2 regions of the Thalassobacillus hwangdonensis genome follow, and region 2 is predicted to be linked to the other one. Evidence: predicted binding sites of a transcription regulator. Region 2 holds the regulator's gene; the other holds the start of a gene.

Region 1 (3,433 bases), on a different contig from region 2:
GATGGAGATTGCCGGGGACAATCCTTCAATCGAATCGACATCCGGTTTATCCATTTGACCGAGGAACTGACGGGCATAGGCAGAAAGCGATTCGACATAACGTCGCTGCCCCTCTGCATAGACGGTATCGAAGGCAAGGGAAGATTTCCCTGAACCAGATAGCCCGGTCAGCACCACCAGTTTATTTTTCGGAATCTCCACATCTATGTTTTTCAAATTATGGGCTCTAGCCCCTTTTATGCTGATTGATTTGCTGGGCATCTCGCCATCATCCTTCCGCTTTTAGTTCCAATAGTACGTCACGAAGCTCGGCAGCTTTTTCGAAGTTGAGTTCGCGGGCCGCTTTCTTCATTTCCTGTTCCATCTGTTCGATCATCTTCTGACGTTCTTTCTTGCTCATCTCTGAAGGTTTCGGTGCAGTAGTCTCGTATTCCTCTGCATTCTCTGCAGCAACTGTCGCACGAATGACGTCCCTGATTTCCTTCTTGATGGTTGTAGGCGTAATTCCATGTTCTTCGTTATAGGCAATCTGCTTCTCGCGTCTCCGGTTCGTCTCATCAATCGCAAACTGCATCGAATCGGTAATCTTGTCCGCATACATGATGACGCGGCCGTTTTCGTTACGTGCAGCACGCCCGATCGTCTGAACGAGGGATCGAGAAGAACGAAGGAAGCCTTCTTTATCTGCATCAAGTATGGTAACGAGTGATACCTCTGGTATGTCAATTCCCTCACGAAGCAAGTTGATTCCGACCAGCACATCGTATTTACCTAGACGTAGATCACGAATGATTTCAATCCGCTCAAGCGTCTTGATTTCAGAGTGGAGGTACGCGACTTTTATGCCGAGTTCCTTCAAGTAATCGGTAAGGTCCTCGGACATCTTCTTCGTGAGAGTCGTAACAAGGACACGCTCATTTTTCTCCTTGCGAATATTGATTTCACCAATCAGGTCATCAATCTGTCCTTTGATCGGACGAATGTCGATTTCCGGATCAAGCAGCCCTGTCGGACGGATGATCTGTTCGGTCATATATGGAGTATGCTCCAGCTCATATGGTCCAGGCGTCGCTGATACATACATGATCTGGTTGATATGTTTCTCGAATTCCTCAAATTTGAGTGGACGGTTATCCAATGCAGACGGTAGACGGAAGCCATGGTCGACAAGCACTTGTTTACGCGCTTTGTCACCATTGAACATTCCCCGAACCTGCGGCAACGTAACGTGCGATTCATCCACCATGATCAGGAAATCATCCGGAAAATAATCAATCAATGTATAAGGAGTCGCACCCGCTTCTCGAAGTGTCAGATGACGGGAATAGTTCTCAATTCCTGAACAGAATCCCATTTCATTCATCATTTCAAGGTCATAATTCGTACGCTGTTCGAGGCGCTGGGCTTCCAGCAATTTATTTTGGTCACGAAGCTTTTTCAGCTGTTCTTCCAGTTCTTTTTCAATATTTTTAATGGCGACCTTCATCTTTTCTTCACGGGTTACGAAGTGGGATGCCGGGAAAATCGCAACATGATCGCGATCGCCGACAATCTCGCCGGTCAATACATCGATTTCACGGATGCGATCGATTTCGTCACCGAAAAATTCGACCCGCATCGCATGCTCTTCTCGCGAAGCAGGAATGACCTCGACTGAGTCACCGCGGACACGGAATGTTCCACGCTGAAAGTCGATGTCATTCCTGGCATATTGGATATCGACGAGTTCCCGCAGCAGCTGGTCGCGGTCTTTTTCCATGCCGACCCGGACAGAGAGCACCTGACTCTTGTATTCTTCCGGATTACCCAAGCCGTAGATACAGGAAACACTGGCTACGATGATAACGTCATTCCGTTCAAATAAAGACGACGTTGCGGAGTGCCTCAGCTTATCGATTTCATCATTGATACTTGCGTCCTTCTCAATGAATGTGTCCGTCTGTGGGACATACGCCTCCGGCTGATAATAATCGTAATAGCTGACGAAATATTCGACTGCATTATTAGGGAAAAACTCTTTGAACTCACTGTATAATTGTCCAGCCAACGTCTTGTTGTGCGCAATGATCAACGTCGGCTTATTCACTTGCTGAATGACATTCGACATGGTGAATGTTTTACCGGTACCAGTCGCACCAAGCAATGTCTGGTGTTTTTCTCCCTTATTGATCTTGCTCACAAGTTCCTCGATCGCCCGTGGCTGATCTCCTTGTGGTTCAAACTGGGAAACTAGCTCGAATTTGTTCTCCACAACGCATCCTCCGTTCAGATAAATATACAACATTAGTTTACCACAATATCTAACAATTCTAACATGGATGCGAACAAATATTCGATAGATATGCTTGAGGGGAAAATATTGGTGAGGGCTTGACCGATAATCTGGGATTATGACCGATTTTCGTGTTTTATGACCGACTTTTCAGGATTATGACCGAAAATCCAGAATTATGACCGACTTTCTCAATTTTTGACCGAAACACAAAAAAACCGCCTACCTCCATAAGGTAGACGGCTTCCATAATTAGTATTGCTGGTCATACTGATTGACTTCGAACAAGTCGATCAACTCGATGTCAGGATTATTATCTTTGAACCATTTCAATGAAAAATCATTTTTGAACAGTACGAGCGGATTACCCTCACGGTCCTGGACGAGCATATTGCGCTCATCGAACAAAGCTTCATTGACCTGTTCAGGATTCAACCAACGCGGGATCCGTTCTCCAAGCGTCTGCAGATCAACTTCGACGTTGTACTCGTTTTTCATCCGGTATTCGAAAACGTCGTACTGCAGCTGACCGACTGCACCAAGGATGTAATCCTCAAAGCGGTAGCGCTTGAACAGCTGGATCGCACCTTCCTGCACGAGCTGTTCGATCCCTTTTTTGAACTGCTTCGATTTCATAACGTTCTTGGCAGTAACTTTTTTAAATTCCTCAGGCGGGAATTGCGGCAGTTCATCATATTCGAACACGCTTTTGCCAGTCAGAATCGTATCACCGATGCGGTAGACGTTCGGATCATAAATACCGATGATGTCTCCTGCATATGCTTCTTCGACAGTACCGCGTGAAGATGCTACGAACTGCTGGGATTGTGCAAGCTTGAACGTCTTTCCTGTCCGGCCAAGCGTCACGTTCATGCCCCGTTCGAATTTGCCGGAACAAATCCGTACGAATGCTACACGGTCACGGTGCTGTGGGTTCATGTTCGCCTGAATTTTGAAAATGAAACCAGAGAATTCCGGGTCATCCGGTGAAACGACACCTTCAGTAGAACGACGTGGTGCAGGCTCCGGTGCCATATCGATGAATGTATCGAAAAATGCTTCGACACCGAATGGCGCAAGCGCACTTCCGAAGAATACCGGCGTCTGCTCTCCACGCATCACTTTTTCACGATCGAAGTTTTCTCCAGCTTCGTCCAGCAG
Region 2 (3,433 bases):
GTAGCGTATCAGTTCACTGCTGGTATCATCAAGCACGCGACGAATTTCACAGCAGTTACTAACCCGACGGTAAACTCCTACAAACGCCTGGTTCCTGGATACGAAGCACCTTGTTACGTAGCATGGTCAGGTCAAAACCGCAGTCCGCTCATCCGTATCCCGACTTCACGTGGCTTAAGCACACGTATCGAGGTGCGTAGTGTGGATCCTTCTGCCAACCCTTATATGGCGATGGCTGTATTACTTGCTGCTGGTCTTGACGGAGTGGAAAACAAACTTCAGGCGCCTGCACCAGTCGATCGCAACATCTACGTAATGGATAAAGCAGAGCGGGAGAAGAACGGAGTACAGGATCTACCATCCACTTTGTTCAATGCGCTCGAATTGCTGAAGCAGGATCAGATCATGGTCGATGCACTTGGTGAGCACCTGTTCGAACATTTCATCGAAGCGAAGGAAATCGAATGGGATATGTTCCGCACACAGGTTCACCCATGGGAACGTGAACAATACTTGCAGACTTATTAATCGTTTGCCTATACAAGAGGCTGCCGGAATTCCCGGCAGCCTTTTTTATGTTAAAAAAAAAGAACCACACCACTTGTCGGTGCAGTTCTTGATCAGGGACGTGCATTCTGTTTATTGATCAAATCCATCAGATTATTCAATAACTTGTCCAACTCCTGCGACACTACCACGACGTCAGGGTCTTTCGGGTCTTTCATGTAAACATCATACATCTTTTTCCGCATCTTTTCTATTTTATCTTCCAATGCGGTGATCTCTCTCTTTAAGGTTTCCACTACGGATCCCCTCACTTCTGTTATACCATAGGTCGTATTTGGATCTTAATCCTATTATACACCTTCTATCATTTAAACATAAATCTTTGATTCGACAAAATGCGGGGTAGGATAGTAAGCTTCTCATGCATCTCCGGGCTGTTTGTACTGGTTATTTTCATAATTTATGATCTCTTCAAAGATATTAGCTCCGTTGCTGGAAGGCTGAGCATTACTTTGTTGCTGCTGATTCTGCACCATCATAAGTTTCTTGAATTCTCCGACTGTCAAAGGCCTGGCCTCAGGTATCAATTCATAGCCTAATTGCCCATTAGGCTCCAAAGTAGCGGTTTTGATATCTTTCATGTTGGAAATCCCTTGTTGTCGCAAGCGCATCTCCAATTGATCAACAGTAAAACGTAGTTTTTTCAAGTTATCAACATTAAGCTCGCCATTTTCAATTACGATCTTTGATTTTCCGGTGATGAATTTTTCAATAAAGTTGAACCGGACTTGTAAGTACTCCATAAGGATTAATGCCCCAACGAAAATGGAAGCAGCGATAATCGTCCGCCAGACACTGGTTTCAATAATCGGCTGGATGATTATTGATCCTATTGAGATCATGACAACGGTTTGAGCAAGTGTCATTTGAGAAATAGACTTTCTGCCGGCTATCCTAAGTAATAAAATTCCAGCGAATACCATGATGATCGATTGTAGTATGAAATTCATAATTGTCCTCCATATTGCATTTAATAAAAGTTAGTGTATCCAGCTGGGTTAAGAATATAAAACATGTAAAAAGCCCCCTGTCCGTATAGACAGGGGGCTTAGTTAAGATTTAATGAACAGTACGATATAAACCTACTACTTTTCCTAAGATGAATACTTCGTCGAGAATGATTGGATCCATAGTTGAATTCTCGGGCTGAAGTCTGAAATGGTTCTTCTCTTTGAAGAAACGCTTTACAGTGGCTTCCTCATCTTCTGTCATTGCAACGACGATCTCGCCATTCTGTGCAGTAGACTGCTGACGAACGATTACCATGTCACCATCTAGTATTCCAGCTTCAATCATACTCTCACCTTCGACTACGAGAACGAAGGTATTGTCTGATGCATCAGCCATCGTATCAGGTAATGGTACATATTCTTCGATGTTTTCAATTGCGGTGATCGGAGAGCCGGCAGTTACTTTACCAATTACAGGTGCATAAGTGGGTTCCGGTCTCGGAATACTTTGATCTTCTTCGAGGCTGAGTACTTCGATTGCTCTCGGTTTCGTAGGGTCACGTCTAATGAACCCCTTTTTTTCCAAGCGGGAAAGATGTCCATGCACCGTTGAACTAGAGGCGAGACCGACAGCCTGGCCGATTTCCCGAACGGATGGTGGATAACCCTTGGCCAATACTTCTTCTTTAATATATTCCAGAATTTCCTGTTGACGCTTGGATAATTTACTCATAATTGGACACCTCGTACATATGTTTTGTATTAAGGTCATTGTAACATGAACATTTTGCCAATACAAACATTCGTTCGAAAAAATACTTGACAGGAACCTATGTTCGTATTTATACTGAATTCAACAAATGCGAACAAAAGTTCTTATTCGGAGGGATTTCAATGTTTAATAGAATTTCAAAAGTGGACATGACATTCGGAGTACTTTTCGTTTTGAGCCTTACATTCCTATACGTATCCATAGCGATCAGCGGCTAATTCATAGTATGATGGTTTTCCAACGATACAGATAGAGAGGGACCCAACATGAACGTAATCATCTATTGCAGAGTCAGTACGGAAAAAGAAGCGCAGGTTACATCCCTGGAACGGCAGGAAGCAGAACTGACAGCGATGGCTGCTCAAGAAGGGATGGAAATCATACGGATCATTAAAGAAAAGGAAAGTGGCTACGACATCGAGCGGGAAGGTGTATTCGAAATGCTCGATCTTTTTTCAAGCGGGGAAGCGGATGCACTGCTCGTTCAGGATGAAACACGTCTTGGACGAGGAAACACGAAAATCGCGCTGTTCCATCAATTGCAGAAATCAGGCGTGAAAGTGCTGTCTTTGACAGATCAGGGGGAATTACAACTTTCAGAGTCTGATTCCATGGTTCTGCAAATCGTAGGAATTGTTGAAGAATACCAGAGGAAGATACATAACCTTAAGATAAGACGTGGGATGAAAAAAGCGATGGAGCAAGGGTATAATCCTGGAGAGAACCTTTCCAATCAGCATTTGGCACCAGGAAGAGAACGGAAGGCATTTCCGATCGAAGAGGTTGTTCGTTTAAGGAAAAACAACCTGACGTTTGAGGAAGTGGCAGCGACGCTCAGAGGATTGGGTTATGATGTATCCAGGGCAACAGTCCATCGCAGGTACAAGGAATACGCATCACTTGAAAAAGATGCAGACAAAAGTTAAAATAAGTGATAGACAAGGGTCAGGTGACACTTGTCTTTTTATTTACTACGTACCAAAAAGGAGTATGTTCCACATGCTATCTCAAAATAAATTGGACAGAATCAATGCGCTTGCAAAGAAATCCAAGAATGAAGGCTTGACTGAAGAAGAGAAAGAAGAACAGAAAGTATTGAGACAGGAATATCTCGGAAATGTAAGGAAATCGTTCAAAAATCAGC

Evidence for each region. Region 2 encodes LexA, which represses DNA repair genes until DNA is damaged. Its sites were predicted from a motif close to CGAACATATGTTCG; they were not measured.
Region 1: a site for LexA is predicted at 2,322-2,335, ahead of uvrB (excinuclease ABC subunit UvrB). Genes of this name have one in related genera too.

Annotation. Positions count from the first base shown of each region.
Region 1 is NZ_JBHTKL010000005.1:976,727-980,159, reverse strand. It holds gene uvrA (excinuclease ABC subunit UvrA) at 1-261, opposite strand, end outside; gene uvrB (excinuclease ABC subunit UvrB) at 269-2,251, opposite strand; gene ACFQ2J_RS14275 (peptide chain release factor 3) at 2,525-3,433, opposite strand, start outside.
Region 2 is NZ_JBHTKL010000001.1:688,205-691,637, forward strand. It holds gene glnA (type I glutamate--ammonia ligase) at 1-528, shown strand, start outside; gene ACFQ2J_RS03610 (aspartyl-phosphate phosphatase Spo0E family protein) at 621-803, opposite strand; gene ACFQ2J_RS03615 (DUF421 domain-containing protein) at 927-1,517, opposite strand; gene lexA (transcriptional repressor LexA) at 1,627-2,250, opposite strand; gene ACFQ2J_RS03625 (YneB family resolvase-like protein) at 2,556-3,215, shown strand; gene ACFQ2J_RS03630 (DUF896 domain-containing protein) at 3,289-3,433, shown strand, end outside.